Regions from separate parts of the Paenibacillus sp. IHBB 10380 genome, predicted to be linked through region 1. Evidence: predicted binding sites of a transcription regulator. Region 1 holds the regulator's gene; each other region holds the start of a gene.
The links. The regulator Rex, encoded in region 1, represses fermentation and respiration genes when NADH is low (regulators of the CRP and FNR family bind a similar motif). The targets are predictions, from matches to a motif close to TTGTGAAATATTTCACAA.
Positions count from the first base shown of each region.

Region 2: a site for Rex is predicted at 4,978-4,995, ahead of UB51_RS20770 (cytochrome ubiquinol oxidase subunit I). Genes of this name have one in related genera too.
Region 3: a site for Rex is predicted at 3,994-4,011, ahead of pflB (formate C-acetyltransferase). Genes of this name have one in related genera too.
Region 4: a site for Rex is predicted at 2,574-2,591, ahead of nirB (nitrite reductase large subunit NirB). Genes of this name have one in related genera too.

Region 1 covers NZ_CP010976.1:1,246,949-1,254,775, reverse strand. The annotation lists gene UB51_RS05710 (AAA family ATPase) at 1-335, opposite strand, end outside; gene UB51_RS05705 (hypothetical protein) at 319-870, opposite strand; gene UB51_RS05700 (cell wall elongation regulator TseB-like domain-containing protein) at 1,153-1,665, opposite strand; gene UB51_RS05695 (amidohydrolase) at 1,703-3,010, opposite strand; gene UB51_RS05690 (redox-sensing transcriptional repressor Rex) at 2,979-3,650, opposite strand; gene dinG (ATP-dependent DNA helicase DinG) at 3,689-6,550, opposite strand; gene UB51_RS05680 (tetratricopeptide repeat protein) at 6,904-7,533, opposite strand.
Region 2 covers NZ_CP010976.1:4,566,589-4,574,415, forward strand. The annotation lists gene cydC (thiol reductant ABC exporter subunit CydC) at 1-736, opposite strand, end outside; gene cydD (thiol reductant ABC exporter subunit CydD) at 733-2,460, opposite strand; gene cydB (cytochrome d ubiquinol oxidase subunit II) at 2,460-3,476, opposite strand; gene UB51_RS20770 (cytochrome ubiquinol oxidase subunit I) at 3,463-4,863, opposite strand; gene UB51_RS20775 (hypothetical protein) at 5,202-5,684, opposite strand; gene UB51_RS20780 (hypothetical protein) at 5,743-7,383, opposite strand; gene UB51_RS20785 (ABC transporter ATP-binding protein) at 7,387-7,827, opposite strand, start outside.
Region 3 covers NZ_CP010976.1:1,073,952-1,081,778, reverse strand. The annotation lists gene nagZ (beta-N-acetylhexosaminidase) at 1-657, opposite strand, end outside; gene pflA (pyruvate formate-lyase-activating protein) at 848-1,588, opposite strand; gene pflB (formate C-acetyltransferase) at 1,646-3,907, opposite strand; gene adhE (bifunctional acetaldehyde-CoA/alcohol dehydrogenase) at 4,184-6,793, opposite strand; gene UB51_RS04745 (Crp/Fnr family transcriptional regulator) at 7,195-7,827, shown strand, end outside.
Region 4 covers NZ_CP010976.1:1,064,012-1,071,838, forward strand. The annotation lists gene UB51_RS04700 (winged helix-turn-helix transcriptional regulator) at 1-7, shown strand, start outside; gene UB51_RS28440 (hypothetical protein) at 29-178, shown strand; gene UB51_RS04705 (hypothetical protein) at 285-809, shown strand; gene UB51_RS04710 (hypothetical protein) at 890-1,624, shown strand; gene ric (iron-sulfur cluster repair di-iron protein) at 1,767-2,483, shown strand; gene nirB (nitrite reductase large subunit NirB) at 2,658-5,099, shown strand; gene UB51_RS04725 (nitrite reductase (NAD(P)H) small subunit) at 5,127-5,441, shown strand; gene UB51_RS04730 (formate/nitrite transporter family protein) at 5,494-6,279, shown strand; gene UB51_RS04735 (serine hydrolase domain-containing protein) at 6,683-7,827, shown strand, end outside.

The DNA of each region.
Region 1 (7,827 bases):
GGACCTGTGAGGAGAATACCTTTCAATGGCCGAATCCCAAATTTCTGAACCTCGTCATATCGATTAAGAAAATCAAGAGCTTCTCGAAGCTCCTCCTTCGCATTGTCTTGACCCCCAATTTCTTCAAAGGTAAGCTTGCTCATGCTATTCTTCTTCCGCTTACGGTCCGCTGCTGCACCGACTGCAAGTCCTCCGCGCTTGTTAGCGACCACCAGCAGAACACCGATCAAGATAGCTGCAAACAGCAATGGAACAACATTGATACCAATAAAGGCTAAGAAAATAATCAGTACAGGCAGAAATCCAATCAGAACTTCTTTAGTCCATCTTGGCATTGTTCCACACCCCCAATTTACCTGGATCACGCGGTAGAATAATAAATTTACTAGCCTTAGCATCCGTCGTACTAATCAAATTCACATACACGTTCGTATCGTCCATTTCAGTTGTCACTTTCACATCACCTGATGCTTGTGTCAGTTCCTCTAGTTTCTTGGGTATATCTGTATAACGTTTATTCTCCATAGCCTCAGCTACAGAGAACATCGCTTTCTCCCAGAATTCATTTAATGTATTAGAGGAATGATCAACAACAACGAACTGTAAAACACGGTTTCCAACCAGTGACTTTCCTTCTGTTTTTAGTTGTTGAACAAGTCCTGGTAACTGAGTATTTGGTTTAATATCAAGATTCAAAACAATTTTATCTTTGGTAATATCCATTTGAGCGCTATTTACGCCCTCATATTTTGTCACCATATTGTGGAGGGGACTTTGTAAAGTCATTTGCCGGTATAGAAACCAACCGCCAAATAAAAGGGCGCCAGAGAGGACTACAGTAATAAGTATAGGAACTACACGTGGTTTCAACTAGTCGTTCTCCTTTCATATATAGACAAAAATTTAATTTCTCAATATTGATATACAAATCGTGTACATATAATCTATCAAGTAAATCTACGATAAAGTATATCATATCGCATATCCTTTTTCGAAGGTAATGTGTGGCTATATTTTAAATTTGTTGTTTATTAATGTCGAATTGTCAGACCCGGTCACACATAGCTATACAATCCGACCAATATAAAATGACCGAGATTCCACAAAGGATTCTCGGTCATTTTATATTTTTATATTTAATAAAGTCTTTATTTATCGATTAGGTAATGTATAACGATCTCCTACAGGTGAACCGTCTTTGAACTTATAAAAACGGTAGTAATAATGGTCTTTCTCCAAGTAGTACACTTGCCATACATATTCACCATAATACATTCCAGGCTGAATCCTAATTTCCTCAATACCCGGTATTTCATTTATGATCTTGGATCGTATTTGCTCTTCTGATAATCCGTTCTCTACCAGCTCGCTGTGTATTGCGTTCAGTCCCGATGCAAGCTTGTTATCTTCAGTAAATTGAACCCAGACCATGAGATCTCTCTGGTCCTTATCCTTACCTTCAATAACCCAAGAGATGGTGTCCCACACTGATTTCTGTGTATCAGTCACCTTCACCAACTCTGTATTTTTTTTGGCAGCAGTGATTGCGGTCGTTTCCTGACTGTGTTGATCTTGAATGATATATATGTAATATCTATAAAGTCCAAACAATATCAGCAGAAAAATAACAATACCAAGCAGAATCCATTTTTTTTTATTCTTCACCCTGAACTTCCTTTCTCCGAGAGTGAGACCCTTGCTGTTAACGCGACAACAAGCCCTCGAATGCTGACTGTGCTTCACGACGAATGCGTTCCTCATCGAGAGTAAGACAAGCACCGTGTTTCACAACCTGTTTACCATCAACCCACACATGCTCAACATCTTTGCTACTTGCTGAATATACAGCATGAGATATGAAGTCAGTGTGAGGCAAGAAATGAGCTTGGTCTGTATTTACAGCAATGAAGTCAGCTTTCATGCCCGGAGCAAGACTACCTATCCGGTCTAAGAAAAGAGATTTGGCTCCATACACTGTACCCATACGCAGCGCTTCTGCCGCAGGAATGGCTGTTGGATCTCCCGAGATTCCTTTATGAATTAATGCAGCCAGACGCATTTCTTCAAACATATCTAAATTATTATTACTGGCCGGTCCATCTGTGCCAAGCGAAACCGTAACGCCCGCTTTCAACAGATCTGTCACTCTTGCTATACCACTCGCAAGCTTCAGATTACTGCCTGGATTATGCGACACACCAACATCATATTTAGCCAATATTTCAATTTCCTTATCGTTTAAGTGAACCCCATGAGCTACCAACGAAGGGCGTGTAAACATCCCTAGCTTCTCTAAATGCTCCACAGGTCTAAGACCATAGTCATTCACATTCTGCTGGACTTCACTCAACGTCTCAGACATATGCGTATGCATAGGCAGATCTAGATCATGAGCGGCTTGTACAAATCTCTCGAAGAAATCTGGAGGGCAAGTATAAGGTGCATGTGGTGAGATCATCGTCGTGATTCTTCCATCTGCTTGGCCATGCCAATCTTTAGCGAAAGCGATAGCTTCTTTCAGCTTCACATTCTGAACCTCTTCAGAACATAGACCAATAACACCACGCATTAAAACGCCTCTCATACCAGATCCTTCAACAACTTTAGCCACTTGTCCCATATGATCATACATATCTAAAAAGGTAGTTGTACCTCCCTTTAGCATTTCTATGACTGACAAGGATGTTCCCCAGTATACGTCTTCTGAAGTGAATTTCGCCTCCATTGGCCACATTTTTTCTTGTAGCCAGACTTGAAGTGCTAGATCATCACCATAACCTCTCAGCAACGACATCGCGGCATGCCCATGCGTATTGACTAATCCAGGTAGGAAGAACAAATGAGTACCATCAACCACGGGGATATCCTGTTCAACAGAAGGGGCCTGCTCCCCAATGTAAGTAATCAGATCATCTTCAATTAGCATATATCCTCGAATAACCGGTTGCTCTCGATTAAGGACAGCAAAGGATCCGTTCTTAATGATCCACTTTGTCGGTGATTTCGTCATGAATTGTTTCTTCCTTTCTATTGTTCAAATAATAAGCCAGACTTAGCATATCGGTTGTGAAGTCAGCAGCATGGATGCGAATATGAGGCGGTGCTTTAAGAATGGTAGGTGCGAAATTCAATATCGCTTCGATACCTGATTCAATTAGTTGGTCAGCTACACTTTGCGCCTCAAATGCCGGAACTGTAATGATCCCAATTCGAATGTTTTTGTCAATAATTGTTGATCTAAGCTCTTCCATTGGTTGTACTTTTAATGTATTAATCTCTGTGCCTACTTTAGGTGAATAAGAGTCAAACACAGCAATGATTTTCAAATTCTCTTTAAGATACATATTGTAATTAGATAGCGCTTGTCCCAAGTTCCCTGCTCCCACCAACACCACATTAATTTGCTGGTCAAGATTCAGGATGTGACGAATTTTCTCAATAAGATAAGCAACATCATAACCGATCCCTTTACGTCCGAAATCCCCGAAATAGGCTAAATCCTTACGAATTTGTGCAGGATTCAGTTCAAGCTTTTGACCTAATTCCTGCGAAGAAACAGTAGCAACTTCACGGTTTTGAAGCTCCGAAAGATACCTTAAATAGACAGGCAATCTACGGACGACAGCTTCTGATATTTTCTCGAATTTCATTCTTGCTCCTCCTAATTATTGGCTGAAATAAAGCCACCTCAAGATGCCCCTCCCTCATGAAGCCATTCAGATATGCGTGGTACCATCTGATTCATTGGCATATGTTCCATTTTGGGACCAGGCAATGAATATAAGAAATATTTCCCATAATAAGATTCTATAACACGTGTATCATATACAATAACAATGCCTCGATCACTTGCTGTACGTACAAGTCTACCAAAGCCTTGCTTGAAGCGGATCACCGCTTGAGGTACTGATAACTTCATGAAAGGATTCTTCTTCTGTTGTTGCAAGAGCTCGCTTTTGGCTTCTACAAGCGGATGATTCGGCGGTTGAAACGGTAACCGAACGATAGCCAGACAGGTCAACGCTTCACCAGGTATATCCACACCTTCCCAGAAGCTACTCGTTCCTAGTAACACAGAGGCACTGCTATCTTGGAACCTGCGAATCAATTTACTTCGACTCCCTGTGTCCACACCCTGACCTAAGACGGTAATATCACTGGAAGAGAGCGCACTACGTAAGGGTTCATACACTTGACGAAGCATGCGATATGAAGTGAATAATACAAGCATCCTCCCCTTAGTAGCTATCGCCGTATCTGCTAAAGATTTAACCAGCGTGTTCACAAAGAGCGCATCTCCAATGCTTCCCTTCACACTTGGGAAGTCCCGAGGAATCACAAGCAATGCCTGATCGCGGTAGCGAAACGGCGATGGCAGTTGAACTGTCATCAGTCGGTTACTGTCTGCAGATTCTTGTAGACCCAGGTTCTCGATCATATACTGAAATGACTTTTCAATCGATAGCGTGGCAGATGTTAATATTATACTTTTCTTCTTATCAAAGAATAATTCCTTCAATTGCTTGCTCACATCTATAGGGACTGCGAACAATTGCAATGATTTACTTCGAAAATGACCATTGGCTTCCATCCAATATACATTTCCTGCATCATTGAGTGACATGAAAAAACGAAGATCTTCCTTCTCCGCATTCAGATCCTTGAAGAGACCACTGATATCTGTGACTAAGCTATCTGAATTGTATTCATCATGATCATCCCTGAGCTCGTTTATCATCTTCTCACCTTTACGAACCACATCGCTTAAGATGACATGTATCTGATTCTCGATTGCAGATACAGCCTCCCAATCCTGTGGCTTCTTCGTAGGTTGTAAGCGTAGAACAAACTGACCCGTATCTCCAGGTGCAGCATCACTGCGCTCAGGCAGAAGACTAAATAACATATCACTCAGTCTATCCCAATGCTCCTTAACCTCAACCAAATCTCCACTTAATCTTTCAATAAGGGAAGACCACTCAGAAGACTTCTCATAGCCCGAAGAATAGATCTGCTGGCGTAAGGCTGGTAATTGACCACTACGATTATCTTTATAAAGTCTTGTTAGTGTATGCACGATCGTGAAATATTTCATTTGAAGTCCGAGATGCTTACCCGCTACTTCTTCTAGGTGATGTGCTTCATCAATCACCAAATGTTCATAGGCTGGTAGAAGCTGGTGCCCTGCCTTAACATCTGTAAAAAGTTTAGAGTGATTCGTGATAACGACGTCCGCAATTCCTGCTTCATGCTTCGCTCGATGATAGTAACATTTACGGAACCATGGACAAGCACGACCTAAGCATGATTCGGAGTCACTAGCAACCGTATCCCAGAAATCGCCTCCACGTCCGCTCAAGTTCAGCTCCTCGTCGTCACCGGTCTCTGTCTGAGTTAGCCATATTAACATTTGAGCCGCTGTTAGAAGGTCTTCCTTAGGATTTGAGAAGTCTCTCTTATTTATTTTATGTTCAAATTTTCTCAAACACAAATAATGCTGCCTACCTTTAAATATAGCCGCCTTAAAAGGAAAAGGAACAACCTCTGTCAATAAAGGAACATCACGTTCTCGGAGCTGCTCCTGAAGATTAATAGTGTGCGTGCTAACCATGACCTTTTGATCGTTCTTAACGCTTTGATATATGGCAGGGATCAAATAACCAAGTGACTTCCCTGTCCCTGTACCCGCTTCAATGATAAGATGCTTCTCATTCTGGAGTGCAGTTATAACCTCACTGAACATAATACTTTGTGATTCACGCGCTTCATATTGTGGCATAATTTCCCGAAGACGGGTTTCTATGCTCGCAAGATACTGTGGGAAATCCATTGAACGAAGTGGGTTATCTTCTAAGTTATCACGTGGAGGTGCAATTTCATTCCAATCCTCTACAGCAAGTGCCAATTGGCGATAGTAGGTATGATTCTCAAGATCCTGAGCGGGCTGCTTCTCCTTCTCCTGACACAATCCATCAAAATACCAACCAAGGTCACTATCCTCGTTCGCAAATAACTCACTTAAACGCTGTAATGTGATCAGTGGAAGCGTCCATAACTCATCAAGACATTTCAATAAAACAAGCGCCGTGGCGAGTGCATCGCTATCTGCTTGATGAGGCCGGTCATGCTGAATTTCAAAATGAGCAGAAACCAACCCCAATTGATAAGTCGTTAAGGATGGAAAGCATATTTTGAGAAAATCCATGGTATCAAGAATTCGTCCTGCATAGGGCAGATAGCCACACCGATCCAGTGCATTCTGTAGAAAACCAAAGTCAAAAGCGACATTGTGACCTACCAGCACCACATCATCTAAAAGCGGAACTAGCTCCATCATCATTTCTTCCAAAGAAGGAGCATCCACTACATCCTGTTCTGTGATACCTGTCAAGCTAGTAATAAACGGCGGGATGGGTATCCCGGGATTAACATAAGACCCGTATACACGGGATATCGTTTGATCTTCTTCAATGATGGCAAGTCCAACTTGAATAATTTCATCGGCGGACTGGTTGCCTGTTGTTTCAAAGTCCAGTACAGCAAATTTCATGATTTACTTATCCCTTTCAATCCAGTCTCAATACCAGCATAACAGAAGATCACAATTTATTCACCAAGTAGAACGAAGCATCAAACGTTCACTCATAAACAGCACCTATTTCTGCAATAATAATAAACAAGAAGGATAATATATTTAGTATTCAAATCATATATAAAATAATACATTTATTAAAGAAGAAACGGTTACCGTCCTTTGAGGGACGCTAACCGTGTCTCGTAGAAATATCAACTAAGTATAGTGGAAACTTATACTTTCTTATATTTGAACAAAAAGGCGATACATTATTGCTCTAGTGAGCAACATGTATCGTCTTATTTGTTCACTTCATAAACTCCATTTTTTCACATCAATGTAATCAATTGATTGCCATACTGTAGTTGACCACGATTATCTTGACAGACCTGTAAATTAACGAGAGGCTCTGGCAACGTTGGGTCGTTTTGCAATGCGATCGTGAAATACTCCTGTGCTTTTCCTAAATCTGATAATTTGACATGAATACACCCTAATGCATTGAAGATCATGGCTTTCAATCTCTTATGCTCCGCTAAAGGCAGAATCCACTGCAAATGCATCATGGCCTCCGTGGTCTCCTCCAGATGGAGGTGCGCCATTGCAAGGTACATACGCGCAATAAGACTATCCGGATAATCATAAACAATGTTAGAAAATTGCTGAATTGACTGCCGATACATGAGCAGTTTGAAGTATCCTTGACCACGGACGAATGACTCCATCCCCATTTCAGGGGCCTCACCCAGAGAGAAAACAGGAGGTAACAGGGTATGTTCTCGGAAGCTGCTCATCTTTTCTTCAAAAGAAAGCCATTCTTCCATAATGCCATCGCTCATGGACTTGAGCATATTCCACTTATGAAGCAATAACTGCTTATGCGAATCCTGCGCAGTAGGGTAATGCTTGACAATTTCCTCTAACATGTCGTTCATTTCCGCGAATACATGTTGAAACATAGCCTGCATCCCACCCTTAACAAAAAAATGAATTCAGTAAGGTTTAATTAGTAAGCTTGATCACCCTACGTTCATTTTTTGTCGAAGTGTGACTTAATATCCCCTACTACCATACATTGCATTAAATGTGCAATTCCTGTGGTTTATAGTGTGAGTTCAAAAAGTCGACTATTCAGCACCAAGAAGGTGAGTTCAGGGCCGAAGAAGGAGTAGCGGAGTGTAGGCAAACCTACATGAGCAACGGACTTCGAGGGTTGAACTCAGATTCGATGCCGAATATTCTTCTAGTGTTGC
Region 2 (7,827 bases), 2.5 Mb from region 1:
GATTTCTCCACCGTGACCAAGCACTAAGCTTACGATCAATTCGGGCTAGCTCAAGCTCATCTTGCTCATAGGTATGCACAAATTGCGAAGGTCTACCACTGATGACCCAATCACTCATACCAAGTACGGCATCCGTTAGCGTCTGGTATAATCGACCATGCTTACGGTGGGCTTGCTTATTCTTAGTTTTCGTAACCCACAAAGAAATCCAAGGCAAGATGAAGATAAGAATGAACAAATACAATGCCATCACAAGTGCAAACCTAACATCGAATTGACCCAATGCGGTAATCGAAATGATGTATAACACCAAGGCAATAACACTTGGAAAAATAGTGCGCAGATACACATCCTGTAGCTTCTCAATGTCATCTGACAACACGCCAAGAATGTCACCTGTACGAAATCTCGAAGAAATGAATAACGCTTGCGGTTCAAGAATACGATACAGTTGTACACGCATTTTAGATAGAATACGTAGAATCGTATCATGTCCAACGAGACGTTCCACATAATGAATCACTGACCTACTTGTTCCGAACGTCCTTACGAGTACAATCTGAACATACACCATCAATATATTCTCAGGACGAAGCGCAGACTTTGAGATGAGGTATCCGGATGTATACATCAAGCTACTCGCAGTGAGCAGCGTTAGAGCACCTAGAGCGACAATGATGACGAACCGCCAGAAATATGAAGAGATATAAGGCCGCAGCCACGGATTCATTCTCATATCACTCCCTCCAATTGCGATGTAATCAATGCATGATACACGCCTTTACGAGCAAGAAGTTCGTCATGCGTACCCACCTCAGCTACCTTACCTTCGTCCATTACGATAATAAGATCCATATCCGGCATCCAGTGCAGACGGTGCGTCGCGAGAAACACTAATTTCCCTGCAAAAAGAGAAAGCATCGTCTCTTTCAATTCGTACTCTGTCTCAATATCTAAATGCGCTGTTGGCTCATCCAATAGTATGACTGGACGATCACTGAGAAATGCACGAGCAAGTGCCACGCGCTGCGCTTGTCCACCACTCAGGGGACGCCCACCACCGCCAATGGCTTCATTAACCCCATTAGGCAACTGACTTACAAGTTCAGCTAAACCTGCATTTACAACTGCCTGTTCAATCTCCGATTCAGACGCATTGGGCGTGTAGAACCGGACATTGTCTGCAAGACTGCTGCTAAAAAGATAAGGACTCTGTGGGATATACGTCATTTGTTGCTGCCATGCTTCATCCATTAGATCTGATAGTTTGTGTCCATTAAGCTCAATTGAGCCTGATGTTGGCTGTAGGAAACCACTGAGAACATCAATCAATGTTGACTTCCCTGCCCCACTCTCTCCAATAATTCCAATCTTGGGCACACCCTGAATCTTGACACTCACATCATGTAACGAGTGTGGGCCCTCTTCCTCGTACTGTACTTGCACATGGGTAAGAATCAGCTGACTTTCTGCTGTCCATGAATAGGCCGACCCAGGCAACACACCATTCAACTTCTGCACAGGCATATCAATAATCGACTGAATGGATTCGCCAGCCTCTTTACCATTCAGAGTAGCATGGTAATCTGCACCCACCATACGTACGGGGAGGAAGTACTCAGGAGCCAGTATAAGGATCGTTAGCGCCGTTACAAGCACCATATCCCCATTCACCAGACGAAGTCCTAGACCGACTGCAACAGATGCCACAGAGAGCATGGTGAAGAAATCTAGGGCGAATGATGACAAAAAAGCAACGCGCAATGTGCGCATCGTTGCAGTTCTGTACTTATCACTTACACTTCCGATGGAACTGATGTGTGATTTACTACGACCTAAATATTTCAATGTCTCCAGTCCACGTAACGAATCCAGGAAATGATTCGCTAGCTTGTGATAAGAGCTCATTTGACTGTCTACTTGTTTGCGAGAAGCTAGACCAATTAAAATCATAAAAGCAATTAGAATGGGCATCGTGACCACTAGAATAATTGCTGATTGGACATCCTGCGTAAACACATAAATGACAATTACCATCGGTATAATCATCGTTGCGACCATACGCGGAATAATGAGTTCAAGATAAGTTCGAAACTTAGATATACCATCCAAGACGAGCGTCACCAGCTTACCCGTTCCTTGTTTTTTGGCAAAGCGCGGTCCGAGCAGGAACAACTTATCCATCAACTGTTGACGCAATAATGTGCCCGTATTCTCAGCAAAGCGATGCGTAATCTGCTGTTGAAAGAAATTCGTCAAATGGCGAACTAGAAATGCAACTACAAACGTAAGAATAGCTTGATTTTGTTCTTGTAGTGGAGCACCGGCAAAGAGGGCGGAGATGACTTCCGATAACCCTCTTGCCATTAGCAGTATGGATACACTTTGCACCAAGGTCAGCAGTGCCACCGCCGCAAAAACAGGCTTAATACCTTTGAAGCCTAGTAGATTACGGTCCATTAGTACTCCAAATGTTCTTTCTCATTCACCCGTTTATGGAATACGAAGTAACTCCACACTTGGTATCCCAATACGAACGGAAGCAAAGTTAAAGCGACAATGGACATGACCTTGAGTGAATATTGTCCAGAAGCAGCGTTCGTAATGGTTAAGCTGAAAGCATCATTAATCGAACTAACCATCACCCGTGGGAACAAACCAATAAATATTGAACCAAATGACAAAACAATAATGGCTCCTGTCATTCCAAAAGCCCAACCATCTCTTTTGCGAGCAATGAAAAATCCAGCCAATAGGTATACGATCATTCCAACAACAGCGAGTACAGTCAGAATCGTACCCCGAACCTCAAATATATCCGTTACGTAATACGTCATAACCCCAAAAGCCACAATTAGAACAGCAAGAGGAATAAGAAGCCTCTTAGCCATAATACGTGCCCGTTCTTGTAAGCTTCCAAGCGTTCTTAACGTCGTAAACACTAATCCATGCACCAAGCAAAGAACGACCAGGGTAATTCCGCCGAGTAAGGTGTAACCATTCACAATATCAAAGAATCCAGCGTTCATATTCATATCTTCGCCAATAGGTACCCCTTGAATCAGACAAGCGAATACAACACCGAATAATAGTGGAGGAAGTAGGCTACCGATGAAAATAATGATATCCCATGTTTTCTTCCAACGTGCAGAGTTGACTTTACCTCTAAATTCAAACGCCACACCACGACCAATTAAAGCGAGTAGTACAAATACAAGGGCGGTATAGAACCCACTGAACAATGTAGCATACCAATGCGGGAAGGCCGCAAACATCGCACCCCCTGCTGTAATGAGCCATACTTCATTTGCATCCCAGAACGGTCCAATCGAATTAATTAATACACGACGCTCCGTGTCATTCTTAGCGAGAATCGTTGTGGACATCCCTACTCCAAAGTCAAAACCCTCCAAGAAGAAGAAACCTACAAATAATACGGCAATCAACAAGAACCACAACTCATTAAGAGACATGATAACCCTCCTTATCAAATGGGTCGTGAGATTCTTCCACTTGGGTTTCCGAATGATTCGGCCCCTTCTTGATCACACGAACAAATAAATAGACCAATATAGTACCTAGAATAGTATACGCAAGCGAGAAAGTAATTAAAGAGAACAATATTTGTCCTGCTGAAACGTTCGGCGAAATACTATCTTCTGTCGTCATTAATCCGAAAACTGTCCAGGGTTGCCGGCCAACTTCGGTCATAATCCATCCAGCCCAGTTTGCGATAAACGGTAATGAAATAGCTCCTACCATAATACGCATAAACCATTTGTTAGGACGATCCAATTTTTTGCGAGCCACTAAGTAGGCCCCATACAGACTTAAAAGAATAAGGACAGAACCACTACCAACCATGATACGGAAACTCCAGAATGTTGTACGTACTGGCGGGATATAGTCACCGGGACCATATTTCTGTTCATACTCAGCTTGAAGCTGATTCATCCCCACAACTTCTCCTGAGAACTTGCTATAAGACAAGAAACTAAGCATATATGGAATCTTGAAGGTTGCCCCATTCTCCTTCTTCTTTGGGTCAATTGATGCTATAACTGTCCAAGGAGCCGGGTCTGAACTTGTGTCCCAAAGTGCCTCTGACGCTGCCATCTTCATCGGTTGAGTCTCCACTAGATACTGTGCTTGACTATGTCCAACGAATGCAACACCTAAAGATGAAATCATACCTACTATAATAGCTACAATAAAAGATTTCTTGAAGAATTGGACATCCTGACGTTTCAATATTTTATATGCGCTGACACCTGTAACCAAGAAAGCTCCAGTCATAAATGCCGCTAGAACGGTATGTGGGAATTCCAACAACACCTGTCCGTTCGTAATTAAAGCTAAGAAATCATTCATCTCAGCTCGACCATTATTCATCGTGAACCCTACAGGTCTTTGCATGAATGAGTTCGCAACTAGAATCCAGAAAGCAGACATCGTGGTTCCGAAAGCCACTAACCATATACACATGAGGTGAAGTTTCTTCGATAAACGGTCCCACCCAAAAATCCACAATCCAAGAAATGTAGACTCCAAGAAAAAGGCAAGTAATGCTTCGACGGCAAGCGGTGCCCCGAATACATCTCCTACAAATCTAGAATAATCTGACCAGTTCATTCCGAACTGAAATTCTTGTAATATCCCCGTAACCACACCAACGGCAAAGTTAATCAGGAACAGATGCCCCCAGAATTTAGCCATCTTTTTGTACTCTTCTTTACCTTTTATAACATACATTGTCTCCATAATCGCGATCAACAAGGCTAATCCGATAGACAAGGGTACAAAGATAAAGTGAAACAGCGTTGTCGACGCAAATTGAATGCGCGAGAGCATAACCGGATCCATGGTTCTAATCCTTCTTTCTATTGATGAATTTTTTAATATCTATTTATATATTGTCAGACGTACTTCGTTGATCATGTGATATTTATCACACTCAAGTATCTAAACATAGGCCAATTGTGAAGTTTGTCACACAATATTTAAAATTACAACCATTTCAGCTCAAGAATAACCTCCTGTGATGAATTAAATTACACTATATTTATAATTCTTTAATTCAAAGTGATATAAAACATAGACAAGCTTCGCCTCCATTTCGCTATAATTAATGCTACACCAATAGACCGCAACCTGTAATGGTTGCGGTCTATTGGTACATCGTCTACAGGAAGATCAACATATTATGACTCACGTTCTACAAAGTACTTGTTCGTCATGTACCATGCTTCACCTTTGTCTGTTGGAACTTTCCCTTTTTTCCTATCCATGAATACAATTTCCTTACATTTAGAACAGAACCACTTTGTTGTATAGTATTGCGAAAAAGTTGTGTAGGTTGTTCCGCATTTACAATCGACCTTAAAGTATATCAAGTTGTCTTCATAGGCTTGCGATAGCTCTTCTGTACTTGCTTGTTCTGCACCCGAAACAGGTCTGAGCATTTCTACATAGTTGGAGAAACGATTCTGCACCTTGAAATCTGCAACCAGATCTGGGTTGAGTCCAAAAAACTCCTTGCCAATAGCAGTAATGAACTTCGTATTTGATTTGTAACTCTCTAACCATTCCTGAATTTGCTTATTAGATAACGGGACAGTTCCTTTAATGCCACTGTTGAGTGTGTACGTCATGATGGATAGGTTCTCGTTGTCTTCGTAGTACATTAATCTAGAAACCTCCTTAATTATTCCCTTATTAATGTACTACTAAAATGACAGATAATCAAAAGGATGAAATAGGAATTGTTCTGAAGGACTTTCTCCAACCTACAATATTAACCCCAATGAGCAAGATCATATAAATGTAAACCCCATAACTCATCGTGGTGAACAGCAAATGAACCCCTATAAAGGCTACTAGAACACCTATGAGAAAGAATAGCTTTAGCCCTTCATTACTTTGGGTGGCTTGATAGGGTTCTGAGAAAGGTAACGCCTTTCTTAACACTCTGAAGCTGATCAGCACGTAGATCCCTACACTTAGTCCTACAACAACTATGTCGGGAATAATACGTAATCCAAAAATATAAAGAAACACTACGCTCTCCAGAATGTATAAAGGCATCATCAACTTAACTAGACAAGCTTTAATGCTCCCTTTGAGGATAGAAGCTGTATCCTGCAACGGAACCGTTCTATACAACCAAGCTCCCTTGTAATTCACAGAATATTTCAACATCATCAGCGTTGAGGGTACTAGTATAGCCATAAAATAAATACAGAGATACATTTTACCGCCAGACATCCCCTCTAAGCCTTGGCTTTGCATACTATTAAATAAAAATAGAAATGGAAAGACAAGTGAAAGCCCTAAAGAAGGATATACTTTTAACTTAAAATCTCGCTCATTTCGCATCATATCAGACGTAAACCGAAAGAATAATCGTTCCTCTGGGGTCTTACAAAGGAAATTCGATAGACTCCTCCCATTAAACCATTTCCTTCTCCTAGATGTACTGCTGTCCGACAGCTTCTGTAAATGATGCTCGAAAGATGGCATAAGCCTCACATAGATCAGCATCGCCACAATGGGTACAATCACGGATAACAAAGAAAATATCATAAAGGTTGTACGCATGTCCCCTCGAATCAACATCTCAAACGGAGTTGCGAACCAGAGTGGAACGATAAAATACTGCCACCACTTCTCTTCAAATACCCATTTAAAATCCATTATATTAAATACTCGAAAGGTGAGTTGGTATCCAATTGTAATGACCATCGTTAGAGCAATCTGTACATAATTGATCATATCCTTCAATTTCTCACCATTAAAGAATCGAAGAACGAACAAATATAGAAGAGCCGTTACAACCACAATAAAGGCATCCATCAGAATAACTTCAATTAAAAAAATAAAGAAAAATCCGATCCCATACTTAAACGATCCCGCAATTAAAGCTGGAAGTGTAAGCGCTCCCGTTAGAAATGTTAAATAAATAGAGATGTGGATACTCTTAGCGGCATGGATGGTTCTTGTATTCACAGGTTTAGAGTCTAGTATATTCTTATCGCGGATATCTAACAGAACGGATGAGAAGTCCGATATAAGCGAAGTCATGATCATGAACATGAGGATTCCAAATACCAAACTCATTTGAAAAATAAACCCTTGTCCTAATAGCACTAGCGGCATCAATACGATCAAGCCCATAATCAGATACAACCACAAGGATTGAAGGAACTTATTCTTATCTTCATTCTGAGACGAAGATCTTGAATTTCCCATCACCGTCGAAACTCTCCTGCCATCCATTGTTAGTTTGATGTGGATTATTCTTCTCATAATAACGTAGTCGATACCTAGTTTTTCAAAAAGGGTACGAAAACGATCTAATATCTTCAACGTTGTGAAATCCCGCATAGATTACACCTCTTGAACGATAGATACGAATTGTTCAGCCTTTTCTTTATGATCATGAAAGCCAGTTAATTCGTTAAATATTTGCTCTAGTGACCCTTCCTTCGATTTCTCCCGAAGTTGATTAAAGCTCCCATCGGCAATGATCTGTCCGTCATTCAATAGAACGATACGGTTACTAATCTTCTCCACCACATCCATCATGTGCGAAGAATAGAAGATCGTCTTCCCTTGTGCTGCTAGACAAGCAAGTATTTCCTTCACAACAATGACGCTGTTAGCATCTAAACCACTCAGGGGTTCATCTAAGAACAGAATGTCGGGGTTATGTATTAGGCTTGAGATTAACAATACTTTCTGCTTCATTCCCTTAGAGAAAGAAGATACTCTAGATGAGTATACAGACTCTAATCCGAAGCTCTTCATCAGTTGCGCTGCCTTATGGTC
Region 3 (7,827 bases), 170 kb from region 1:
TTCAATAGCTTTTACAAAAGGTTTTAATTCGATTTTTCTCAATCTATCCATATCATGAGGTATTATCGCAACTCCAAAATGTGAGTCGGACATCGTGTCCCCATGACCTGGAAAATGCTTACCAACAGCTGATAAACCTTGTTCCTGATATGCTCGAATAACGGCTTCGCCGTGCTCACTTACCTGATCTGGATCTTCTCCAAAGGAGCGAATTCCAATAATAGGATTCATTGGATTATTATTTATATCTAGACAAGGTGCCAAATTCATATTAATTCCAAGCGACAATAATTCAGAAGCATTTACCGAACCTGCCTTGAAACTATATTCAGTATTAGCTGTTGCTCCAAGTGCCATGTTACCAGGAATGGAGCTCATTTCCTCCACATCAATTCGAGCAACCATTCCACCCTCTTGATCTATTGCAATCCACAACGGAGGTTGCTCATCACGAAGGGCTAGGCTTTGAAGCGAATCTGACAACGCTTTCATTTGAGTTAAACTCTTAACGTTACGTCTAAAATAAATAATTCCACCAAGATGATAGTCTTCAATTAAGGTTTGAATATTCTCATCAGGTTGTTCAGTTGGAAATCCACAAATAAACATTTGTCCAATCTTTTGTTCTAAAGACATGCTAGAGGTATGTAACAACAATTATTACCATCCTTTCAAATAAAAGAGATTATTATTCTAATAATATCATATCATTGTGAAAAGGGACACTCTTTCTATACGAAAGAATGCCCTTGATATTAATGTATTCATATAGAATGAACTAAAGAGCAACCTTATTATTGATTACTTTAGAATTTATAGAACTCTGGGGTGAAAACTTTAGTTCAATCTATCTAACTGTACTTGTTTGTCTACGTCCCTCTTCAATAAGGCGGTAAGCTCGCTGCACTTCTTCATCAGAAGGTGAAGGAACACCTTGTAACGGGTATTCTCTGCCAAGTGCTTCCCATTTATAAATCCCCATTTGATGATAAGGTAGAATTTCGAATTTCTCTACTCCATTTAGCGTACCAATAAACTGACCTAAATGAATCAAATCTTCTTCTTGATCATGAATTCCTGGAACATATACGTGACGGATCCACATCGCATGACCATGTTCTGATAACCAATTTGCTGTCTTGAGTGTTCGTTCGTTACTTCTTGCTGTCAGCTTGATGTGTTTCTCGTCATCAATATGCTTAATATCTAGAAGTACCAAATCAGTAACATCCAATAATTCATGAATCTTGTTGGCATCATTAAACCCGTTACTATCTAGTGTTGTATGAAGGTTCCATCGACGCTTAGCTTCCTTGAACACCTCAGCAACGAAATGAGCCTGCAATGTAGGTTCGCCTCCAGAGACTGTAAGGCCTCCACCAGAAGAACGATAATAGTTGATGTACGGCTCAATCTCAGACAGTACATCTTCGACCGTCATCTCTTTGCCCTCATTCAGCGCCCATGTATCTGGGTTATGGCAGTATTGACATTTCATTAGACATCCCTGCATGAAAAGGACAAAGCGGATGCCCGGTCCATCAACTGTCCCAAAGGTCTCCATTGAGTGAATACGTCCTTTAATCATATGAAGTCACCCTCTCCGCATCCGCTGTCTTAAAAGTATAGTTGTTGTTTACCTGACTTACATCGAACCATGGAATGTACGATTAATAACATCCAACTGTTGCTCGCGAGTAAGTTTAATGAAGTTAACTGCATAACCAGATACACGAATCGTCAATTGTGGATATTCTTCTGGGTGATCCATCGCATCCATTAGTTGCTCCCGGTTGAATACGTTGACGTTGAGATGATGAGCACCACTACCAAAGTATCCATCCATCATAGCAACGAGATTAGATTTGCGTGTATCTTCTTCTTTACCCAGTGCTTTCGGTACGATGGAGAATGTATTGGAGATACCATCTAAGCTATCTTCATACGGCAATTTGGCAACAGAACTCAAGGAAGCCAAAGCGCCTTTCTTATCACGTCCGTGCATTGGGTTAGCACCTGGTGCAAATGGTTCCCCTGCTTTACGTCCATCAGGAGTTGTACCTGTTTTCTTACCATAAACTACATTAGAAGTAATTGTCAAGATAGACTGTGTAGGCAAAGCATTACGGTAAGCTTTATTGTTACGGATCATGCCCATGAACGTTTCAACCAGTTCAATAGCGATATTATCTACACGATCATCGTTGTTACCGTAGCAAGGGTATTCACCTTCAATGATGAAATCAACGGCAATACCTTGCTCATTACGGATTGGTTTAACCGTTGCATATTTAATAGCACTTAGTGAATCAGCTGCTACGGAAAGTCCTGCAATTCCACATGCCATAGTACGAAGAATATCACGGTCATGAAGCGCCATTTCAATTCTTTCGTAAGCATATTTATCATGCATATAATGAATGACATTTAGTGAGTTCATATAAAGCTTAGCAAGCCATTTCATCATTGGTTTGAAACGTTTCAGTACTTCATCATAATTCAGTACCTCATCCGTAATAGGTTGATACTCTGGACCGACTTGTGCGCCAGATTTTTCATCCACACCACCATTGATGGCATACAGCAAACATTTAGCTAGGTTAGCGCGAGCGCCAAAGAATTGCATTTGCTTACCGATACGCATAGCGGATACGCAACAAGCAATACCATAATCATCGCCATAGATTGGGCGCATCAGATCATCATTCTCATACTGGATAGCACTTGTTTCTATAGATACTTTAGAACAATATTTCTTGAAGGCTTCTGGAAGTTGTTCTGACCACAATACAGTCAAGTTAGGTTCCGGTGCCGCACCCAAGTTATATAGTGTATGAAGGAAACGGAAACTGTTCTTAGTTACACGAGTTTTACCATTGATGGACATACCCCCAATGGATTCTGTAACCCAAGTAGGGTCTCCACTGAATAATTCATTGTAATCTGGTGTACGAAGGAACTTAACGATACGTAATTTCATTACAAAATGGTCAACTAATTCTTGCGCTTGTTCTTCTGTTAACGTACCTTCTTCCACATCACGTTGTACGTAAATGTCAAGGAAAGAGGATACACGACCAAGAGACATCGCAGCACCATTTTGTTCTTTAATTGCAGCCAAGTATCCGAAATATACCCATTGGAATGCTTCTTTAGCCGTTTTAGCTGGTTCTGAAATATCAAAACCATGCATTTCAGCCATCTTCTTCAATTCAGCAAGAGCACGTATTTGTTCTGATAACTCTTCACGTAGACGAATCACATCTTCATCAATTAGGTCAACTTCCAGATCATTTAATTCACGTTTCTTATCCTGAATTAGAAATTTAATACCATAGAGTGCAACACGACGATAGTCACCAATAATACGACCGCGACCATAAGCATCTGGAAGACCTGTAATGATACCCGCTTTACGAGCTGCTCTCATATCCGAGGTATAAGCATCAAACACACCTTGGTTATGCGTTTTACGGAAGTCTGTAAATGTCTTCACAACATCATCAGAAAGTTTAAAGCCATATGCCTCGCAAGCGTCGATCATCATACGAATGCCACCTAGAGGTTGAATAGAACGTTTGAATGGCTCATCCGTTTGGACACCAACAATTTGTTCTTTGTCTTTGTCCAAATATCCTGGGTCATGAGAGACAATAGTAGCTGGCGTGTTGACATCGACATCTAAGACGCCGCCGTTATCTCTTTCTTGCTTCGTTAGATCAGATACAATCTTCCATAATTCAGTTGTATTCTGTGTGGGACCTACCAAGAATGATTCATCACCTAGATAAGGATTAATGTTAGTTAGAATAAAATCATTAACATTAATCTTTCTTTCCCATTTACCCTTCTTAAAGCTTCTCCAACCAGATTGCATGTCTTTCATTTCTTTTTCAATTACCGACATCTTAATCCCTCCATCTATATATTTATATTATAGAGATCATGAGCTTGAAGGTTATCTCAGGGTCTCTTCAATCCCGGAAAAATAAATTGTGACTTTTTTCACATTATCATTTCCATTATGTTCAATGTTGTGAGAATGGATGTCTATTCTTTATCACTCCAGAACCTTTATCCATATTCAGCATACTTCAAATCAAGGGAAATAACTGTGACAAACATCACTTTCGAGGTGATATTTGTCACTTTTAGTTCAATGATATTCCGTTATAATTTTTTATTAGACTCTTCCGTAGAAAGCGTCACGATATACATCAGCTAGTTCTGTTACTAATGGCAATTTAGGGTTTGCTGTTGTACATTGATCCTCAAACGCACGATCAGCCAAGTAATCTACACGAGATTCAAAGACCTTCGGATCGAATCCAAGCTGTTGGAAAGATTCCTCTATTCCTAGAACCTTATTAAGGTCGCGAATAGCTTTAATCAAACTGTTTACCCCTTCTTCAGTTGTACGAGCTGGAAGGCCTAGAATGCGCGCAATCTCAGCATAACGCTCATCAGCTATGAAGTGAGAATATTTAGGGAATGAAGCAAATTTGGTTGGTTTCTTAGCGTTATAACGAATAACATAAGGCATCAAGATAGCATTCGTACGTCCGTGTGCCGTATGGAATTCTCCACCCCATTTATGTGCCAAGCTGTGATTGATTCCTAAGAATGCATTGGCAAAAGCCATACCTGCAATGGTCGAAGCATTATGCATTTTCTCACGAGCTAAAGGATCTGCATGTAGAGCTGACTTCTCTAAATATTGGAATACGAGTTGGATAGCTTTGATAGCCAGACCATCTGTGAAATCGTTAGCCATAACAGATACATAAGCTTCAATCGCATGTGTTAATACGTCCATACCTGTATCCGCTACTGCTACCTTAGGAAGCGAGTATACGAACTCTGGGTCTACAATCGCTACGTCTGGAGTCAATTCATAATCAGCTAATGGATACTTCGTATTTCCTTGGTCCTTATCTGTGATAACTGCGAAAGAAGTGACTTCAGAGCCTGTTCCCGATGTCGTTGGAATCGCAACAAATTGTGCTTTTTGTCCCAGACGAGGGTATTTGTATATCCGTTTGCGGATATCCATAAATTTCTGTTTCAAGCCTTCAAAATCAGTATCAGGATATTCATAGAATAACCACATTGCTTTGGCAGCATCCATTGGAGATCCACCGCCTAGCGCGATAATACAGTCTGGCTGAAATCTGTTCATCATTTCTGTACCACGACTTACTGTAGACGTCGAAGGATCTGGCTCTACTTCAGAGAATACTTCAATAACAACAGGTGACTGGCGTTGACGAAGATAATGTTCTACTCTTTCAACATAACCTAGCTTGACCATCATTGGATCTGTAATTATTGCTACACGAGTGATGTCAGGCATTTTAGTCAAATACTGTGTTGCGCCTTTTTCAAAATAAATTTTGTTAGGAACTTTGAACCATTGCATATTCACAGTACGACGAGCCACCCTTTTAATATTGACCAAATTGACTGCACCTACATTGGAAGATGTCGAGTTACGACCATATGATCCGCAACCTAATGTCAATGATGGTAAATTAGTATTATAGATATCTCCGATCGCACCGTGTGTGGAAGGAGAATTTACGATAATCCGGCCTGTTTGCAGACGATCAGAGAACTTCATAATAACTTCTTCATTATGAGAGTGAATAACGGATGAGTGACCCATGCCACCAAATTCAACAATCTCAGCTGCGCGTGCAATCCCTTGATCTGCGTTCTTCACTTTATAGCAAGCAAGTACCGGACTCAATTTCTCAGCTGAAAGTGGGAATTTCGTACCTACGCCTTCAAGTTCAGCAACTAGAATTTTAGTTCCAGCAGGAACTTGAATACCCGATAATTCTGCAATCTTAACAGCTGATTGACCTACAATTGCAGGATTAACTGCACATTTATCTGTATTCATTGCACCAGCAGTTAATTTAGCTGCTTCTTCTTTATTTACAAAATAACAGCCATTTGCTATCATTTTTTTCTTCACTTGGTCAAAGATTGACTCTTCTATAATAACGGCTTGCTCAGAAGCGCAAATCATACCATTATCAAACGATTTAGAAAGAATAAGGTCTGTTACAGCTTGATCGATATCCGCACTCTTCTCAATGAAGCAAGGAACGTTACCTGGTCCTACGCCGAGAGCTGGTTTACCACAGCTATATGCTGCTTTTACCATACCTGATCCACCTGTTGCTAATATAAGAGCCACATCCGGATGGTTCATCAGTACATTCGTTTTGTCCATCGAAGGAAGTTCAATCCATTGGATACAGTTTGCAGGTGCGCCATTTTTAACCGCTGCTTCCAATAAGATTCTAGCTGCTTCCTTACTACACTCTTGTGCAGATGGATGAAAACCGAATATAATTGGATTACGTGTTTTTATGGATATGAGAGATTTAAACATCGTTGTTGAAGTCGGATTAGTTACTGGAGTGATTCCCATGATGATTCCGACAGGTTCAGCAATTTTTTGGAAGTTTTCATATTGATTATCTTCAACGACGCCTACCGTTTTATCATATTTAATACTGTGGTAGATGTACTCCGTTGAGAACATATTCTTGGTTATTTTATCTTCATAAATACCTCGACCTGTTTCTTCAACCGCTAGTTTTGCCAGATACATATGTTTGTCTAGACCAGCAAGAGCCATTGCTTGCACAACGTTATCTACTTGTTCCTGATCCATCTTCATGAATTCTGCTTGGGCTTTGTTGGCTTTGTCGATTAAGGACTGAATATACTCCTCTGCTCCTTGTTTCTTCTCTTGGACAACTTCATTTTTGACTGCCATCTTCTCTCATCCTCCTAGGTGAAGTTCGTTATCTCTTTCATGAATTCATCATAGCATACCTCGTTTAAGAATTAAAGTGAAAACTTTCACAAACTTTAATTTATTTTCTTTTTTTATTTCATAGCGCTTACATTTCGTCGATTGAATATATAACAGGTTATTACGAACGATCACCTGTAATATTCATGAACCATAATTCACTTTGGTTGAATTGGGAAAATAAAGAAAGTATTCTTGATAATATCATTCTTGTCACTAGATTTAGCGTAATAAAAGTGAAATATATCACAATGTTTAAAAATTCGCCACTTTTAAGGGCATTGACACCCCCACAAAAGTGATTTTTAACGGTATAATTAGTTTAAAATTTATCGAAAATTAAAGATAAGGGGATAACAACTATGAAAGAACATTTGAATGATACCCAAGCTCGCGGAAATACCAGTTGCTTTTCTGAACAAAACTTTAACCATCTACTCGTTAGTATGAAAGACAGAATCCTTCCAGAAGGATCACATCTTTTCTGGGAAGGAGATTTATCTGATAAACTCTTCTATATTAAACGTGGACGGATTAAATTAACGAAGTCGACAGATGAAGGTAAAGAACTCATCCTCTATATGTATCAAACAGGAGATATGGTCGGTCAAGCTGATCCTTTCTTTAGCTCCAAGCATAGCTTTAATGCTGAAGTAATTGAAGAAAGTGAGATCGGTGTTATCGAACAGAAGGATCTAGAAATTCTAATCTGTCAACATTGTGAATTTGCAATTGATTTCATGAAATGGATGGGTATTCACCACCGACTTACGCAAACTAAATTCCGTGATTTAATGCTATATGGCAAACCTGGCGCTCTCAGCTCTACCTTGATACGTCTTGGAAATACCTATGGTGAAGAACGGGATGGAAACACGCTAATTAACAAAAAAATTACCCATACCGATCTTTCCAATATGATTGGTGCTACTCGTGAAAGTGTTAACCGCATGCTAAGTGATCTACGTAAGAAAGATGCTGTAGAATATGAGAAT
Region 4 (7,827 bases), 180 kb from region 1:
AGAATAAACGGAAGAGAGGCTGATTTCAATGACAGATATCATCATTATTGGTGCCGGACCCGCAGAAGGCAGCGCAGCTATTTTTAGTGCCAAAGCAGAGAAGTTCGGAGCAGTATTTGTAGAAGATAAGGTCATTGGAATGACTAGCTTGCTAGAAGGTCCCTTCACGGTTTTGTGATGCGGGGCCTTTTTTGTTTAAAGTGCATATCTATATGTATCTGCGAAATTAAGTTGTAGTATAATTTGAAGAAATGTGATATTTGGACTAAAGGAGAGTGAAGAAATTGCGAAAAATTGTACTTTCCCAAGAAACCACTTATGGCATTAGACATATCAAAGAACTTGAAAGTGCTTCGGTTAAAGTTCAGACTATATATGACAAAGCTTCTGATATGCTACGCCTTTATGTACCCGTATCGAGTGCGTGGAACAGTTCGCTCATAGATGATGATAGCATTATTTATCAAAAATGGATTTATGGTTCCCAAGGATGGAAGTGTGTAGGAAGTGAGCATCAAAAGACGGATGAGTCGGGTTCGCTACAAGTGAAGTTACCTCATGCAAAATTACAGAGTTTAATCTTACAAATGATGATTTGGTCACAATATGAGAAAATCATTTTATTTCACCCCTTACTGGGTCAAGAAGCTTTTTATAGTGGTGAAGAATTAGAGACTATTTCATCTTATTTCGTACCTACTTATATGAGTGAGACGCCACTTGTTAAAGGCGGGAAACCTTTTAAGAAGGTTAAAATGTCTTTTCCTGTTTATCAAGAGTGGATATCTACGCCAACTTATTCCATTTAATCTGAAGGTAATGAATGAGATGCTCTTTGTTCTCTTTTAAGGTAGAATAAAGAGAGTCTTATTTTCAAGGTGGTGTGCAGATGAGGAAATCATACAAACGGTGTTCTGCTATGTTCTCTTTCATTTTAGTCTTTACTATAGTGTCAGGATGTAGCCCAGATAAGGGTACTGATGTGGTTATTCCAATTGTTCGATCGGCAAGTAACTCGTCCGGTATTTCAATTAATATGGAAGGTAATCTTATACCGCCGAATGCAATTAAACAATTGGAACAGAGTTTAATACCAGGCGTGTCCATAAAGGATGCCTTAACTGCTAGTGGCGTGGTGACTATCTCATCTGAAGGTCATCATATTGAATCGGTTATTGATGTGTCGCTTGATCCTGGATTAGAGTGGTCTGTGGAGGTTAACGGTAACAATCTTGACAAGGAAAATTGGGATAATAGGCTTCAAGCAGAGGATAACATTAGAATTGCTGTTCAATTTATAGATGGATCTAAGAGCGGGGATACTCGTTCTGTCGTGATCTTTACAGTAAATGGTGGCATAGTACAGCCCAATATTTCACACTCTTATATTAATCCATATTTAGAAGAGCAAAGTATCCGAGAATTGCTGAGAACAACAGGAATAGTAGTGCTTAGTGATAATGGCAAAATCATTCTTATGGTGAACGGTTATAGTCCAAAGGCTAGTGAAAAATGGATTGTGAAAGTTAATAATAAGACATTGTTGGAGAATGGACTTGATATGAAGCTTCAACCGCAGGATGAAGTCAAAATTGAGTTAGTAAATAGAGATGATTCTTTGTAAGACTACCGCTAGGGGTAGTCTTTTTTGTTCTTGTGACATCAAATTGTTTTATTCTTTGTGATTGGAATCACAATGGGTAATTGTATACAGGTGTAATTTGTTAAGTATAGATAGAGCAGGAACACTAGGAGGAATATACGATATGAGTACACTTTTATTTGATAAAGAAGATAAGGTCAGTGAGATTGTGATCAAATTTCCGAAGGCAAGTGACTATTTCCGGGATCATAAGATTGATTTCTGCTGCGGTGGAAATCGTCCTCTACAAGAGGCGCTTGAAGAACGGGGTTTAGAGTTGAACAGAGTGCTTGATGAACTTCATCATTTAGCAGATAACCATGCCGGTCTTGATCATAACCAAGGAGAGTCCAATGTTTATGTCGAAATGGACTCAGCGACATTGATACATTATATCGTAAGTAAGCATCATGATTATTTAAGAGAAGAACTTCCTGAGATTCAGAAAAATGTGACTAAGGTAAATCGAGTTCATGGGCATCATGATCTTCACCTAGTCGAGGTGGAAGAGTTATACACAGCATTGAAGAGTGAATTGCTTGAACATACGACCAAGGAAGAAATTGAAATTTTCCCTCAGATGATGACTTGGGACGAGACTCAGGATTCCTCAAGCGGGAATAAATTAAGAAAGGCTATTTCAGGACTGGAGGGTGAGCATGATGAAGCTGGAAACATACTGAAGAAATTACGTGAAATTACGAATGATTTCACACCTCCAGTTAACGCCTGCACAACCTATCGATTGACGTATGAGCGTCTTGCTGAGTTAGAACGAATGACGTATGAACATGTTCATTTAGAGAACAACATTCTATTCCCACGTTATCCTCAAGCTTAGGGAAAATAGGTAAGAATAGTTTCCTTTATTTACGGATCTATTCTTACCTATTTTATAAATTCACATTAATTGTGATTATATTCACAATTAATGTGAAATAGATCACAATCTAAGATTTTAAATTTGATATAATCATATTATAAGGTTTAGGTAAGAAAGGAAGGAGAACTTCTTATGATACAAACAAAAAGAGAAAAACTAGTAGTGATTGGGAATGGTATGGCGGGCATTAGTGCGGTGGAGCAAATTTTGAAACTAAACCGTTCTTTTGATATTACGGTGTTCGGTAGTGAGCCTCATCCTAACTACAATCGGATTATGTTATCTTATGTGCTAGAAGGTAGTAAAACAATCGATGATATCGTTCTTAACGACTGGAATTGGTATGAAGACAATCAAATTACGCTACACACAGATACTACTGTACTCAAGATCGATGAGGTAAATAAGCAAGTTGTTACAGAAGATGGATTAAGAGTCTCTTACGATAAAGTGATTATCGCAACAGGCTCGAATCCTTTTATTCTTCCCGTACCGGGGAGTGATAAGAAGGGTGTAGTTGGCTTCCGGGATATTAATGATTGTAATCAAATGCTCCTAGCTGCTCAGAAGTATAAGAAAGCTGCAGTTATTGGTGGGGGATTGTTAGGACTAGAAGCAGCTAAGGGTCTTGTGAATCTAGGTATGGATGTAACGGTTGTTCATTTAATGGAAGATTTGATGGAACGTCAATTAGATCATAGTGCATCGTTGATGCTAAAGAATGAATTGGAACGCCAAGGAATTAAGTTTGCTATGGGCAAACAAACAGTTGAAGTTATGGGTGAAGAACACGTAAGCGGATTACGCTTCAGTGATGAGAGTACACTTGAGGCACAGCTCGTCGTGATGGCTGTAGGGATTAAACCTAACGTAGCTATGGCTAAAGAGAGTGGTATTGATGTAGGCAGAGGTATTCTAGTAGATGATTATATGCTTACATCTATGGATGGCGTATATTCAGTTGGAGAATGTACTGAACATAGAGGCGTATGCTACGGGCTGGTAGCCCCACTCTTTGAACAAGGGAACGTGTTAGCTAAACACTTATGTGGTGTGGATACTCTTCCATATGAAGGGTCGGTAGTGTCGACCAAGCTTAAAATTTCTGGGGTTGATGTATTCTCGGCAGGGGAATTTATTGAAGGACCGCAACATACGGTGATTGCTGCAAAGGACGACTGGAAGAGAACCTATAAGAAAATCCTTCTTCATGATCATGTAATTGTCGGCGCTGTCTTGTTCGGAGATGTGACGGAATCTTCTAATTTACAGAAATTAATTAAACAGCAAACACAGATGACAGACGATATTTATGCCACGGTTATGGGTACAGGGTGTTGTGGTGGTGGAGCTAAGAAACAATCCTCAGTTGAAACGATGGCAGATGATGAGATTGTGTGTGGTTGTAATGGTGTTACCAAGAAAACGATCGTAGACGTTATTACAGATCAGGGATTAACGACTGTAGACGAAATTAAAGCCTGCACAGGTGCAACTCGCTCTTGCGGGGGATGTAAGCCCGTTGTAGAGCAGATATTGCAATACGTGCTTGGAGATGGTTTCAAAGTAGCAGCTAAACAAGGGATTTGTGGCTGTACAACAATGGATCGTGATGAGGTCGTAGCGGAAATAAAGGATAAAGGCTTAAGTACGACTCGGGAAGTTATGAATGTACTTGGTTGGGATAATCCTGAAGGTTGCTCTAAGTGTCGTCCAGCGATCAACTATTATCTAGGAATGATATATCCTGAAACCCATGAGGATGAGAGAGAATCCCGGTTTGTTAATGAACGTATGAATGCCAACATTCAGAAGGATGGAACCTACACAGTTGTTCCAAGAATGTACGGGGGGGTAACTACGCCGGAGGACCTCAAAATAATTGCGGATGTTTCGTTGAAATATAATGTGAAAGTGATCAAAGTTACTGGAGGAACACGCCTCGCTTTAATCGGAGTACAGAAAGAAGATCTTCCTAAAGTGTGGGAAGAGTTAGATATGCCTTCGGGTTATGCCTATGCCAAATCACTGCGTACGGTTAAAACATGTGTCGGTAATCAATTTTGCCGATTCGGTACACAGGATTCCATGGGAATGGGGGCTCTACTAGAACGTAAATTTGAGCGTCTCGATCTACCGGCGAAGTTCAAATATGGCGTGAATGGTTGTCCTCGAAACTGTGCAGAATCATGTACGAAAGATATCGGTATCGTCGGAAATGATGGGGGCTGGGAAATCTTTATCGGGGGTAACGGTGGAATTAAATCTCGGATTGCGGATTTGCTCTGTAAAGTGAAAAGTGATGAAGAGTTGATTGAAATCTGCGCTGCTGTCATGCAATACTACCGTGAGACAGGGAAGTATCTTGAGAGAACATCGGAATGGGTAGAACGAATGGGCTTAGAGCAGATTCAAGCTGCCATCTTAACTGATCTGGATAACCGTGCAGCTCTTGTTGAACGAATTGAAATTGCATTGGAGCAGGTAGAAGAACCGTGGAGAAAAATGTTGAATGATGATAAAACACGGGTTGCTCTTTTTGAGAATAGGAATTCTGTCACAGCAGGTAAATAACTGGAGACTTAGGAAAGGAGATTAGATATGACTATGAACTATTATTTGATCGGATCCGTAGACGAATATTTGATACAGTTAGGTCAGGTAGTGACCGTTGAGAATCATGAGATAGCCGTCTTTCATACGTCAGATGGAGGGATTTATGCCTTAGAGAACAAGAGCCCTCATCCGAAGGGAGGCCCTTTGGCGGAAGCGATTGTATCAGGCCATTATATCTATGATCCACTCTATGATTGGAAGATTGATCTTGTAAGTGGGTTGGTTCAAGCGCCTGATAGCGGCAAAGTAGATACTTATCCTATTATTGTTAATGAACAGGGAGTTCACATTGGTCTCTAGCTAGATAGGATGAACCAAACGACTACTAAACAGAATCCAGGAGGTGGCCCTCTTGTATACACAAGGTGTAGAAGCCATAGTGGAAGCGGCGGTCAAAAAGAAAGACAAAATGAATGAGAGTTTAATTCGATATACGATTGCAGCTGCATTAGCAGGAGCTTATATTGGAATAGGTATCATCTTAATATTTTCCTTGGGAGCCCCACTAGCAGCCATTAAATCACCGTTTCAACCACTGGTAATGGGGGGCTCCTTTGGAATTGCCTTGACGCTAGTTATTTTCGCCGGTTCAGAATTATTTACGGGAAACAATATGTTTTTTACCATGAGTACTTTAGCAGGGCGAACGAGTGTTAAGGATACGGCTAAGAACTGGACAATTGTTTTCTTTGGAAATTTACTTGGGGCTGTACTACTTAGTTTACTCATTCTCGGAACAGGATTGTTCAAGGATATTTCAGCGGACCATTTGCTATTTGCGGCAACCGCTAAGAAAATGCATTTACCAATGTCTGAATTGTTCTTTCGGGGTATTCTTTGTAACTGGTTAGTATGTTTAGCAATTTGGATGTCTTCTCGGGCTAAGGACGAAATGGCCAAAATCGCCCTGATCTGGTGGTGTCTATTCGCCTTTATTGCTAGCGGATATGAACATAGTGTTGCGAATATGACATTACTCAGTGTAGCGACTTTACTTCCTAATCATCCAGAAACTATTTCCATTGCGGGTTGGTTGCATAATATGATTCCGGTGACATTAGGTAATATTGTAGGTGGAGGATTATTTGTCGGGATGGCCTATTGGGTTATCTCGCCAGTCCGCAGTAAGAAGAAATAAAACATCATTGAAATGACCAACCAATAAATAATAAGTGATTGAATACGATGTATTCTATTAATGGATGAGTAATGCAAGTGGGGATATCCCCATTTGCATTACTCATCCTCTTTTGTTTTGTAAAGGTGAGGGTTCATCACCACCAAGGTAGCTACTATCCACCATACCCGTTGATCAATGCTAATCCAATCCTAACGTGACAAGAATGTAACATTCCCCTCCTGCCTGTCATCTGAATCGAACGACAGTGCCAGATGTAAACAATACAATAAGTGTATACGAATTGCCTGTTCAATCTGGCTTGGTTAACCCTGTCTTAGGTCTGAATACAGCTGCAGTTCTTCGAATATGATTGTTGGTTTTACCAAGTTACAATTAAACGAAAGCAAGGAGAGGATTTTAGTTGAACAAAAATAAGAAGCGAACTCGCCGCGCGAGCGGCATTTTGACGGTTCTACTGACGCTTAGCCTTGCAGCAGAAACAAGCACGTACGCTCAGCAGCCGCCTGAATCGAATCCGACGGCTGCCGTCAAACATCTGGCCTCATTCGGCAGCACCGCCCTTCCGCTATTGGATAATGCGGCCTCGAAAGATAATATGAGCGGGCCACGTGAAGCCAAGGAAGTTGAGGCGTTCCTGGACGCTTTTTTTGCCAAAGATGCCATCAAGAAAAAGGCTAAGGCCGTTACGGTATCCGTCGTTCAGGACGGGAAGGTGCTCGCTTCTAAAGGCTACGGTGTTACCGACCAAACGTCGAAATCACCAGTAGATGCAACCCAAACCACCTTTCGTATCGCCTCCGTCTCCAAAGTGTTCACGGCGGTTGCAGTTATGCAGCTCGTCGATCAAGGGGAAATTTCGCTTCAGGACAACATTGAAAAGTACCTGGACGGTTACAAAGTAACCAATTCCTTCGATACACCGGTCACGATAGAGAACCTATTGACGCATACGACCGGTTTTGAAGTGCGCGAACCTACAGACGCCAGCTATTTGACCGATGCTTCCCAGAAGCCAATCTCGCTAAAAGAAAGCATCTTCGATCAGTTCCCGCCGGTCGTTCGCAAGCCCGGAACGTCATACATGTACGATAATTTCGCATCGAGGCTGCAAGGATACATCGTCCAGCAGGTAAGCGGAGAGCCTTTCGGGAGCTATATGCAAAAGCATCTGTTGGGGCCGCTTGGCATGACCTCAAGCAGCTTTAGACTGACTAAGGAGTTGGCCCGTCGGCTCGTAACTTCTTACGATGTAGCGAGTAGCGCCATTCCTGTGTACGATTTTTCGCCGAGCGAGTGGCCGGAGGGGAGCATGATATCGACAGCCTCCGATATGGCGCTGTTTATGAAAGCTTTCCTGAACGATGGTCGGGCGGCTGACGGTACTGTTATCCTGTCGCCCAAATCGTTAAAGGCGATGTCTACCTACCACATAGCCATTCATCCGGATTTGCCAGATATGACATACGGCTTTGAATCGCCTGTTGATCCGTCAAAAACGAACGGGGAAGACGTGATCTCCAAAGGTGGCGACATTCTTGGCTTCAG